DNA from 3 places in the Actinomadura fulvescens genome. Region 2 is predicted to be linked to each of the others. Evidence: riboswitches for the same ligand, from Rfam matches in the RefSeq annotation. Region 2 holds a riboswitch; each other region holds the start of a gene.

Region 1 (3,930 bases), on a different contig from region 2:
GAACGTCGACGATCGGTCACCTGGTCGAGGCCCTCGGCGTTCCGCTCCCCGAGGCCGGGCCCATCACGATCGGCGGCACCGCGGTCGAGCCGTCGCACCGGCCCGCCGCGGGTGACGTGGTGCATGTGGCGCCGATGCCCCGGCCGCAGCCGGTGCCGCTGGAGCCGGGGCAGGAGGCACCGCGGTTCCTGCTCGACGTTCACCTCGGCACGCTGGCCCGCAGGCTGCGGCTGCTCGGCCTCGACACCGCCTACCACAACGACATGGACGACCCGGCGCTGGTCGTGCAGGCGAACGAGGAGCGGCGCGTCCTGCTGACCCAGGACCGCGGCCTTCTGCGGCGGCGGGCGCTGTGGCTCGGCGCGTACGTGCGCGGCTCACGGCCCGACGACCAGCTGAGCGACGTGCTCGACCGGTTCGCCCCCGCGCTGCGGCCCTGGACGCGCTGCACCGCCTGCAACGGCGTGCTCGTCGCCGTCGGCAAGGCGGAGATCGAGGCGCAGGTCAAGGCGGGTACGCTCCGTAACTACGACGTGTACGGGCGCTGCGGCGACTGCGGCCAGGTCTACTGGCGCGGGGCCCACGGCGGGCATCTGGAGGAGATCGTCGAGAGGGCCTCCCGGACCGTCGCGGCGGCCGGAGCCTGAGCCCGGCGGCCGGAGAGGTGATGACCATCAACGTTGTCGTAGGTGCCGCGATCATCCGGGACGGCCGCCTGCTCGCCGCCCAGCGGGCCGAGCCCGCCGAGCTGGCGGGCGGCTGGGAGTTCCCCGGCGGCAAGGTCGACCCGGGCGAGTCCGATGAGGACGCGCTGGTCCGCGAGTGCCACGAGGAGCTGGACGCCAAGGTCGCGCTCGGTGAACGCGTCGGCGGCGACTGGCCGCTCGGCACCGGGAGCGTCCTGCGCGTCTGGACGGCCGAGATCGTCGAGGGCGAGCCGTCGGCCCTGGAGCACCTGGCGCTGCGCTGGCTGGGCCTGGACGAGCTCCACGAGGTGGAGTGGCTGCCCGGTGACCTCCCGGTCGTCGAGGCCGTCACCGCCTACCTCCGCTGACGTCCCGCCGCCGCTGACGTCCGGCGCCCGGCGTCCGGCGTCCGGCGTCCGCCGGCGGCGCTCGCGTGGGCGTTCAGGTCAGGAGACGCGGTTGGCCCCGGCGTAGTCCGAACGCTCGGAAAGCTTGGAGATCTTGACCACGTCGCCGGTCTGCGGGGCGTGCAGGTAGTGGCCGCCGCCCACGTAGATGCCCATGTGGTGGAGATCGCCGCCGAAGTAGACCAGGTCACCGGCGCGCAGCTCGCCCTTGCCGACCTTGCTGCCGAGGTCGTAGAGATCGCCGGTGTAGTGCGGGAGGCCGGACTTGCCGACCTTCGCGTACGCCCACACGACCAGGCCCGAGCAGTCGAAGCTGTTCGGGCCGGCGGCCGCCCACACGTACGGGCTGCCGAGCTTGGTGAGGGCCTTGCGCGTCATCTTGGCGGGCAGGTCGGAGCCCTTGATCACGGCGGTGTACCCGGACGTGGGGTCCTTGACCCGGGTGGTCGTCAGCTTGTCCAGCTGCTCGGTGACCTCGTCCACCTTGGCCTTGGCGGCCGACCTGGCCTTCCCGGCGTGGGCGGCGGCCTGCCGAGCGGCGGCGTTCTTGGCCTGCGCGTCCCGCTGGGCCTTGGTGGCCTGGTCGATCCGCGCCTGCAGCGCGTTCACGACGGAGGCCTGGTTCTGGGCCAGGTACGCCGAGGCGGCCAGCCCTTCGGTGCCGCCGCCGGAGGCGGCCATCAGGTCCGGGCCGCCGGTCATGTAGTTGTTGGCGGCGAAGCGGCTGAGCTGCTCACGGGCGGGAGCGGCCTGGGCCGCCAGGGCGGCGGCCTGCCGGGTGGCGTCAGTCAGGGCGTTCTTTGCCTTGCCGAGCTCGACCCGGGCCTTGTTGTACTGCTCGGTCAGCCTCTCGGCCTCGGTGTTGAGGGCGTCCAGCTTCTTGCGCAGCTCGCTCTCGGTGGGCTTCCCGGTGGAGGTCGGCTTCCCGGTCGAGCGGGGATCCGGTGTCGGGGCCGCGGGCGCGAGGGCGGCGGCCCGTCCGGGAACGGCTGGAGCTGCCTGTGCGGGGGCGATGGCGGTGCCGATCGCGATCACCGCGGCGGCGGAGGCCGTGGCGGCGACGGGCACGACGAAACGGCGCCACTGGGGGTCCGGTACCAAACCGGGGTTCTCCTCTCCTCGTCCGCCTACCGGGTTAGCTGACGGGCTCGGGCCAGGAGTCGCCCTACCGCGTCGCGCGGACGCGGATTCGCCCCGGGGGTTGGGTCCCCGGCTCCCCGTGAGGGGACTCGGCGGTCCGGCCGCCGCCCTGGGCAGGACGTCGAGCGGCCGGAATTCGCAGGAGCGTACAAAGGAATGGCAAATTACGCCAAACCGGACACCGTGGCGTCCAAGTGATCAGGAGACCTTCACCACACCCGCGGCGACTTCCGCATCGCTCGCGACGGCCTTCAGATCTCCACCTCCGGGCCATGATTGGCGTGGTGGGGACCAGGGCCGCCACCCCATGCAAACGGCACGAACAGCGACAATCAGGGCGTAGAGTACGAGGCTTGCCCGGAGATCGGCCGGGACGGGGCGACGCGGCACGTAGAATCGGAGAGGCCGCACGTCTGCGGCGATCTCCAATCCTTCACCCAAGCGAGTTCGCATGCCCTTCTCCACGCGCGATGACCTGCGGAACGTCGCGATCGTCGCCCATGTCGACCACGGCAAGACCACGCTGGTCGACGCCATGCTCTGGCAGTCCGGCGCCTTCCGCGAGAACCAGGACGTCGATGATCGCGTCATGGACTCCAACGACCTGGAGCGCGAGAAGGGCATCACCATCCTGGCCAAGAACACCGCGGTCCGGCACAACGGGATGACGATCAACATCATCGACACCCCGGGCCACGCGGACTTCGGCGGGGAGGTCGAGCGCGGCCTGTCCATGGTCGACGGCGTCGTCCTGCTGGTGGACGCCAGCGAGGGTCCCCTCCCCCAGACCCGGTTCGTGCTGCGCAAGGCCCTGGAGGCCCGGCTGCCGGTGATCCTGGTCGTCAACAAGACCGACCGGCCCGACGCGCGCATCGACGAGGTCGTGGACGAGACCTACGAGCTGTTCATGGACCTCGACGCCGAAGAGGACCAGATCGAGTTCCCGATCGTCTTCGCCTCCGGCCGCTCCGGGCGGGCCTCGCTCAACAAGCCGGGCAACGGCGAGCAGCCCGACAGCGAGGACCTGGAGCCGCTGTTCGAGGTCATCAAGAACACGATCCCGGCACCCTCGTTCGACCCGGACGCCCCGCTCCAGGCGCACGTCACCAACCTGGACGCCTCCAGCTACCTCGGCCGGATCGCGCTCTGCCGCATGTACGCGGGCACGATCAAGAAGGGCCAGCAGGTCGCCTGGTGCCGCCACGACGGCAGCATCGAGCGGGTCAAGATCACTGAACTGCTGATGACGGACGCGCTGGAGCGCAAGCCCGCCGACCAGGCCGGCCCCGGCGACATCATCGCGATCGCCGGCATTCCGGAGATCATGATCGGTGACACCATCGCCGACCCCGACGACCCTCGCCCGCTGCCGCTGATCACGGTGGACGAGCCGGCGATCTCCATGACCATCGGTATCAACACCAGCCCGATGGCCGGCCGGGAGAAGGGCACCAAGGTCACCGCCCGCATGGTCAAGGACCGCATCGAACGCGAACTGGTCGGCAACGTGTCCATCCGCGTGCTGCCGACCGAGCGTCCCGACACCTGGGAGGTCCAGGGCCGCGGCGAGCTCGCCCTGGCCATCCTCGTCGAGAACATGCGCCGCGAGTCCTACGAGCTGACCGTCGGCAAGCCCCAGGTGGTCGCCAAGGAGATCGACGGCAAGAAGCACGAGCCGGTCGAGCGGCTCACCGTCG
Region 2 (3,930 bases):
GCCCTGACGGGCCCGTGAGCAAGCCCACACGAGGAGCGGACCAGGTCTGACCTGGTCCGTTCTGTTTTGTCGGGGATTTGCATTCGCATGACCTTTTGATACTTTGAGCCCACCTTCGGTGCCTACCAGGCGCCGCAAGGCCCCCGACGCCCCCGGGCGTCACAGGAGGCACGGCACCCCCCAGGTGCCGCTCCCCCGCGCGGCACCTTCCAGGTGCCGCCGCCGGTGCGACGCCCTCCACGCGCCGCACCTGGTCTCCGCCGAACGGAGACCGGCCGGCCCGACCGCACCGTGCGCACGCTCAGCAGGCTCGACGAGCATGGCGTGCATGGCGCCAGCGAGCGCGTCACGGCGGTTCAGTCCAACGGGCTCCGGCCACCGAGCGAACGCCCCTTCGAGGCCGCTCGTCCCAACCAAATCAGCGCCGCGCTTTCGCACGCGGGACACAGGGTCCCGCGCACGGGCCTCATCACGCCCAAGGATCGCCGCGGCAGCGCCGAGTCCGCCATCGCGCGGAGCCGGGGACCCACACATCGGCGGCCCGTCCTGTCCGGACCGGCCCCGACCGGGGTGAATCGGCGCGCCCTCCCTTCGATCCCCTCGAACGGGCGCACCGTAGGGCAACTTCCACGCCCGAACCCGTCAGCTAACCCGGTAGGCGTCTGGAAGAAGGAGATTCCCCTGTCCAGCAACGCTGTCAGCCCCACGATTCGTCGTGTCCGCCTCGCCGGTGGTCTCGTGATCGCCACCGCGGTGGTCACACCCCTGGTGGCGGCGGTCCCGGCCCCCGCCGCCGAAGCGGCCAAGGCCGTACCCGTGGCCAAGGTCGTCAAGCAGGCCAAGAACAAGTCGTGGGCCGAACGCCAGAAACTGGCGCAGAAGGCCCTCAAGGCGGCCCACAAGAAGAAGGGCAAGCCGTACCGCTACGGCGCGGCGGGCCCGAACGCCTTCGACTGCTCCGGCCTGGTCCAGTGGTCCTACCGGAAGGCCGGCGTCAAGCTCCCTCGCGTCACGACCGCCCAGTACCGCGCCGTGAAGAACAAGGTGTCCTGGAGCAAGCTCGCTCCCGGTGACCTCGTCTTCTTCCACGGCAAGGGCCACGTGGGCATGGTGTCCAAGCGCAAGGGGAGCAAGGTGTGGATGATCCACGCCCCCAACTCCGGCAGTCACGTGAAGGTCGTCAAGCTCAACGGCTACCGCAAGAAGACCTTCTCGGGCGCGGTCCGTCCCTACTGATCCCGAATCGGTCCCGCGTCTGAGCGGGACCATCCCCTGACGGGCGCGGCCGTCCTCCCCCGGCGGCCGCGCCCGGTCTCCCCTCCCCTCACCGAAACCCTCAGGTCGTCTTCGACGGCCACCGCCGAATCCGCATCAGCGGAACCGGGGACCCACCGTCGCGGCTGCCCGCGTTCCTCCGTTCCTCAACGGACGGACGCAGCGCGCCCGACATGCCATCCCGCAGCCCCCACCCTCCGCCCATCAGCGGACGGGCTGCGCCCGGCAGACCGTTGCGCAGCCCCACCCTCCACCGGACGGGCTGCGCCCGGCAGTCCCTTTGGGGTGAATCGGCCTCTTCGCAGGCCGTAGGGCAGCTTCCACGCCCGAACCCGTCAGCTAACCCGGTAGGCGGCATGGAAGCCAAGGAGAACCCCCTCGTGGCAGGCAAGCACCGCAAATCCAGCCCCCTGGTCATCACCCTGCGGACCACCGGCGGCATCGTCGCCGGAGCGGCCGTCATCGGCGCGGCCACCGTGACCGCCCAGGCCGCCATCGACGCGGCCCCCGCCGGGACGTCCGTGGCCAAGCCGCCGAGCGCCGCCGCGGCGGCCTCGGTCGGCGCCGAACCGTCGCGCAAGGCCCGCGCCTCGCACAACGTTCCCGAGAAGCTCTCCGGCGACGCGAGCAAGTCCGCCACCGCCCCCAAGGCCGCCACGGCCACGCAGGCGCCGGTCAAGGCCGAGCCGAAGAAGCCCACCGCCGAGGACGCCATCGAACTGGCCAAGTCCCAGGTCGGCATCAGCGAGAACGGCAACGGCGAGACCAAGTTCCAGGACTGGTACATGACCACCGACCGCGCCAAGGAGACCCTGGCGCGCGACGGCGGTGACCTTGAGGGCTACAACGACGCCCAGTGGTGCGACATGTTCGTCTCCTGGATCGGCGAACGGCTCGGCTTCAGCCACGGCATCGGCAGCGACGCCTGGACGGTCGAGCACGCCAAGTGGTTCGAACAGCAGGACCGCTGGGGCGACGAGCCCAGGCCCGGCGCCATCGTCTTCTTCAACTGGGGCGGCTCGGAGAACATCGACGACATCGAGCACGTCGGCATGGTCATCAAGGACAACGGCGACGGCACCGTGCAGACCGTGGAGGGCAACACCTCGGACGCGGTCCTGATCAAGGAGCGGTCGGCCGACCAGATCGTGGGCTACGGCTACCCCGACTACGCGGAATGATCGGCTCGGCGCGGGCCGCGGGGCCGGGTCAATAGGATCGGCCGCATGGAAGACGACCGGCCCGGCTCGGCCCCGGACGACCCGCCCGGCCCGCCGCCGGACGACCGGCCCGGTGGCGTGCCACGCCGCCGGGCCGTCGCGCTGATCGTCCTGGCCGCGACCGCCTGCGCCCTGGCGGCGGCCGGGGTCACCGTCCGCGGGGACGCCTCCCCGCGTGACGCCGCCGCGACGGCCCCGGTCGCGGGCGTCCCCGACACCCGCGCGGTCGAGACCGTCCTCGCCAACCGCGCCGCGGCCGTACGCGAGCACGACCGTGCGCGCTTCCTCGCCACCGTCGCCTCCGCCCCCGCGGCCTACCAGGAGGCGCAGGCCAGGGTCTTCGACAACCTCACCAGGCTGCCGCTGGAGTCCTGGCGTGAACGGTACGAGGCGATCGAGCCGCCGGGCCCCTCCGGCGCCCCCGCCGTGCGGATCAGCCTCCACTACAAGCTGCGCGGCTTCGACCGCGGCCCGGTCGCACGTACCCGGTATCTCACGTTCGCCGCCCGCTCGGGCAGCTGGGTGATCGTCGGCGATGCCGCCGGCCGTGGCCTGCGCGACGAGGCCGAGATCTGGGACGGCGGCCCGCTGACCGTCCGGCGCGGCCGCGGCGGGCTGGTCATCGGGGACGCCCCCGGCCTCGACGGCATCGCCCGGCGCCTGGCCGCGGCCGTGCCCGTCGTGACCGGCGTGGTCGGCTCGGACTGGCCCCGGCGTGCGGTGGCGCTCGTCCCCGCCGATCCGGCCCTGGCGGCGTCCCTGGTCGGCGACACCCAGCACCTCAAGGACATCGCGGCCCTGGCCACGGTGGCGCCCTCGGCGACCGGCGGGCGCGGCGAGGACCGCATCGTCGTCTCGGCGGACACGTTCGGCCGCCTGAACGCCCTCGGCCAGAACGTCGTCCTCACCCACGAACTGACCCATGTGGCCACCGGCGGCGCCCGCGACGGCCGCACGCCGCTGTGGCTCATCGAGGGTTTCGCCGACTACGTCGGCTACCGCGACACCAAGGTGAGCGTACGGTCGGCGGCGCGCGAACTGCACCGGGAGATCGCCGCGGGCCGCACGCCCGCCGCCCTCCCCGGCCGCGCGGCGTTCGACGGCACCTCCCCACGGCTGTCGCAGGCCTACCAGGAGGCGTGGCTCGCCTGCCGGATGATCGCCGACCGGTACGGTGAACGTGAACTCGTCCGGCTCTACCGCGCCGCCGGGCGCCGGCCCGAGGCGGCCGCCCTGCGCGAGGTGCTGGGCGTCACCACCGCCCGCTTCACCGCCATGTGGCGCGACTACCTGCGCGAGGAGCTGCGTTGACCGAGCCGGAGCACAAACCCGCCCCAGAGCCGCCTGCGGCGGAAGTGGTGGTGGGGCGGGGTGGTAGGACGAGGGACATGCGGCGGTCGCGGATCGCCGCGGCGATCACTGCCGCCGTGCTCTT
Region 3 (3,930 bases), on a different contig from region 2:
GCGCCGCCCGCACCGCACCCGCACAGCGCTTCGGCTGTACCGCGCCTCACCACCTGCGCCCCGCGCCAGCTCCATCTGCGCTCGTCGCGTCCACACCACACCGCCCGCATGCCGCGCCGTCTGCACACCGCGCCTGCACTACGCGCCGTCTGCGTGCCGCGCGTCTGCGTGCCGCGCCGCCCGCACCGCGCCCGCACAGCGCTTCGGCTGTGTCGCGCGTCCACCTGCGCCCGCGCTGGCTTCGTCTGCGCTCGTCGCGTCCACGCGGCGTCGCGTCCACACCGCACCGCGCGCATGTCGCGCTGTCAGCACACCGCGCCTGCACTACGCGCCGTCTGCGTGCCGCGCGTCTGCGTGCCGCGCCGCCCGCACCGCGCCCGCACAGCGCTTCGGCTGTGTCGCGCGTCCACCTGCGCCCGCGCTGGCTTCGTCTGCGCTCGTCGCCTCCACGCGGCGTCGCGTCCACACCGCACCGCCCGCATGCCGCGCCGTCTGCACACCGCACCGTCCGCGCACCGCACCGTCCCACCGCGTCCACACCGCGTCTGATCACGCGCGTCCGCACCGCACCCGCATCGTGCTTCGCCTGTGCCGTGCCTCAGCCACGCTGCGTCGCGCTGTCCACGCCGCGTCTGCACCACGTCGACATCGCACCCGCAGTGCACCCGCGCCGCGTCTGCAGCACGGCGCTTCCACACCGCGCTTCGCTTGTGCTGTGCTACCCGTTCACCCACGCCGCGCTTCGGGTGTGCGGCCCTCACGTCGAGCTGCGGGCGGGGTCTCCGGCTATGCCGGACGTCTTGCCGTGCTTTCGGATGTGTGCGGGGAGCTTGCTAGAAGACTGAGATGTGTACGTGGTCGTAGTGGTTGGCGGTTACGCCGCCTCGGTTGCTCATGGAGTTCCAGCCGGGGCTGCGCATGTCGTAGATGCGCTGGCGCCAGATCACGTACTTGATGCCTAGCTTGCTGGCGTTGGCGATGGCGTACGCGGCGGTGCGGTCGCCCAGGGTTTGGGCGCTGCCGGTGGCCATTCGGCCTCCGGTGGTGACCATGAAGTCGCAGGCGTGGCCGGTGCCGTGGTCTTGGGGGTCGCCGGTGGAGCGTACGCAGCCGATGGTCGGGTACGGGCCGAACTCCACGTCCAGGATGTCGTGGACCTTTTTCATCCGGGGCGTGACGCCGTTCATGCCGACGCTGGGCGACTCGGGCTTGTACTTCTTCAGGAGGGCCTTGACGCGCGCCTTCTCCTTGAGCAGATCCTTGATCTGCTTCTCCAGTTGCTTGATCTTATTCTGGGCCTCGGTCCGGGCCTGTTCCTGTTGCGCGACGAGTTGCTGGATCTGGCGGACCTTGGCGGCCTGGTTCTGGGCTACGTGGCTGACCAGTGAGGCGTTGTTGAGGTACGTGGAGGGGTCGTCGTCGGCCAGCACGGCCACGGAGGGGTCGGCGCCGCCCGTCATGTACTGGGAGGCGGCGATCTGGGCGACCAGCCCGCGTGCCACGGCCAGATCCTGCTTGAGGTCCTGGGCCTTCTTGAGGGCCTCCCTGACCTCGTGCTGGGTGTCCTTCAGCTTGGCCAGGTCGCCGCCGTACGCTTTGTCCAGCTTCTCGATCTGGTCGTTCAGCCTGCTCACGCGGCCGCTGTCGCCGGGATCGGCCTGCGCCGCCGGACCGGTGACCGTGGCGCTCGCCACCAACGGCACGACGCCGGCCACGGCCACAAGGGCGAGCCGTACGCGGCGCCAGCGGGTGGAGGTCGGGGTCTCCACGTATCTCCTCTCCTCGATCGCCTACCGGGTTAGCTGACGGGTTCGGGCTAGAGGTCGCCCTACCGGATCCGCTGGCTGCGAATCCGGATTCACCCCGGTCGGGTCGTCCGACATGTGGGTCCCCGGCTCCCGCGTGGCATCGCGCGGGACTCGGCGGGTTCGGCCAGACTGCCCGTCTAGCCGAGGCGAGTCACCGACCGAATGCCAATGAGCTGGAAAGAACGTTCGTTGCCTCGCCAAGATTAAACCCCTGGCGGGGCTGCGGTGCCCGCCGGTCCCGGAAGCGGGGCGCCACATGGAAGCCGGGCCATCTTATGTGAGCCGGTTCACACTCTCACCTTGAAAAGAAGCTTGTTCGGCGTGCCGTTGCGCAGACCCTTGATACGCCCTTGGGTCGCGTTGGTCTTCAGCCACCGTTCGATTTGGGCGAAGCTCGCCTTGGGTCGGCTCACCAGGAACATCGCGGCCACACCGGACACGTACGGAGCCGCCATCGAAGTGCCGTCGAGTACCTCGCGACCGTTGCCCGGCCAGGTGGAGGGCACGCCCACGCCCGGCGCGTTGATGTCCACGCACTTGCCGTAGTTGGAGAAGTCCGCGCGGCGGTCGGAGGCGTTGGTCGCGCCGACCGTCACGACCCCGGCGGCGCCGGCGGGAGAGGTGTGGCACGCCGGCTTGTCGTCGTTGCCGGCAGCGACGGCGACGAAGACACCGGAACGGGAGAGGTTGGCGACGGCGGTGTTGAGCGCCGGGGACTTCGGGCCGCCGACCGAGATGTTGGCGACCGCGGGCTTGACGGCGTGGCCGCGCAGCCATCTGACGGCGGCCACGACGTTGGACATCGGGCCCGTGCCGTCGCAGCCCAGCACCCGCAGCGCACGGAGCTTGACCTTCTTGGCGACGCCGTACCGCTTCGACCCGATGATGCCCGCGACGTGCGTGCCGTGGCCGTTGCAGTCGGCGCCGTTCGGGTACTGCGCGGCCTTCCAGACGATCGACGCCCGCCCCTCGAACTGGGGATGCTTGACGTCGATCCCGGTGTCGATCACGTACGCGTGGATGCCGCGGGCGACGCTGTTGTACCGGTAGGAGCCGGAGAGCGGGCGCTTGCGCTGGTCGATCCGGTCCAGGCCCCACGGCAGCGGCCGGCGCTGGGTGCCGCCCTCACTGATCTTGACGATCTGGTCCTGCTCGATCGCGACCACGCGGCTGTCGCGGCGGAGCTTGTCGAGCTGGGTGGAGTCGAGCTTGGCGGCGAAGCCGTTGAGCACGCCGTCGAATCGTTCCACCGCGGCGGCCTTGACCTGCTGAGCGGCCGCTGCGGTCGAGGCGCCGTCCTTCAGGGTGACGATGTACTTGCCCGGAATCGGCGTGCCCTCTGCGGCGGTGACCTGAACGAGGGCCGAGTGGTCGGGGTCGGCAAGCACGGGGAACACGGCGGCCGTGGCGGCGCAGGACACGACCGCGCCGGTGATCAGCAGCCTTCGGGGGACAGCCCGCACGAGGGACTCCTTCTGTCGCGGCCACGAGCGGGGGCACGGGCGGTGCGACCATGATCCAGGGGGAACCGACAAGGGGGTACCTTATTGGATGCGTCCCGATATCTGCAGCTAGACCAGACAATTCGGTCGAGCTCGGGCGGCGTCTCCTCGATCAGGCCTTTCTGAGCTTGCCCTGGTAACCGGGGTCGGCCCCGGGCTGGTGCATCCACGCGTACTGCAGCGTGCCGTCAGGCTGGCGCACGACCCGTACATTGCCGCTCGTGCAGGGCTTGGCCACGGTCAGGGACATCTCCAGGCGCTGCGTCGTCCCGCTGGTGAGCGTCAGCGTGCCGACGCAGTTGTTGTTGAGCCGGGCCTGCGCGACCTTGTTGCCGGCCTGGAACGTCACCTCGATGGGGAACGAGGCGGAGCTCCTGGCGTTGACGGCGGTGCCCTTCCAGGTGCCCGCGAAGGACGCGGGGATCGTCGACACCGGGCGGTCGTCGTTCGCCGGCCTTGTCTGCGGCGAGTCGTCGGAGTCACCCTTGAGCTGCGGCCACAGCACCAAAGCGATGATCGCGATGCCGACCAGGACACCGATGGTCAGCGAGGCCGCGACGCCGAGCACGTGGTTGTCGGGTCGCCGGAACCTCGGCATGCGCGGCATCCGCGAGACCGGG

What was found. Region 2 has a riboswitch for cyclic di-AMP ahead of ABD333_RS04000 (CHAP domain-containing protein). Riboswitches for the same ligand answer to the same signal wherever they lie in the genome.
Region 1: linked by a shared signal. The riboswitch ahead of ABD333_RS21095 (C40 family peptidase) and the one ahead of ABD333_RS04000 (CHAP domain-containing protein) in region 2 are both predicted to bind cyclic di-AMP.
Region 3: linked by a shared signal. The riboswitch ahead of ABD333_RS32420 (coiled-coil domain-containing protein) and the one ahead of ABD333_RS04000 (CHAP domain-containing protein) in region 2 are both predicted to bind cyclic di-AMP.

What each region holds. Positions count from the first base shown of each region.
Region 1 is NZ_BAAATD010000005.1:436,844-440,773, forward strand. Features, by position in the region: gene ABD333_RS21085 (Mut7-C RNAse domain-containing protein) at 1-647, shown strand, start outside; gene ABD333_RS21090 ((deoxy)nucleoside triphosphate pyrophosphohydrolase) at 668-1,054, shown strand; gene ABD333_RS21095 (C40 family peptidase) at 1,133-2,194, opposite strand; cyclic di-AMP (ydaO/yuaA leader) riboswitch at 2,202-2,338, opposite strand; gene typA (translational GTPase TypA) at 2,685-3,930, shown strand, end outside.
Region 2 is NZ_BAAATD010000001.1:852,794-856,723, reverse strand. Features, by position in the region: gene ABD333_RS04010 (C40 family peptidase) at 1-7, shown strand, start outside; cyclic di-AMP (ydaO/yuaA leader) riboswitch at 485-677, shown strand; gene ABD333_RS04005 (C40 family peptidase) at 739-1,236, shown strand; cyclic di-AMP (ydaO/yuaA leader) riboswitch at 1,517-1,644, shown strand; gene ABD333_RS04000 (CHAP domain-containing protein) at 1,656-2,456, shown strand; gene ABD333_RS03995 (hypothetical protein) at 2,502-3,806, shown strand; gene ABD333_RS03990 (M48 family metallopeptidase) at 3,884-3,930, shown strand, end outside.
Region 3 is NZ_BAAATD010000010.1:119,253-123,182, reverse strand. Features, by position in the region: gene ABD333_RS32420 (coiled-coil domain-containing protein) at 834-1,769, opposite strand; cyclic di-AMP (ydaO/yuaA leader) riboswitch at 1,772-1,935, opposite strand; gene ABD333_RS32415 (S8 family peptidase) at 2,096-3,271, opposite strand; gene ABD333_RS32410 (serine/threonine protein kinase) at 3,423-3,930, opposite strand, start outside.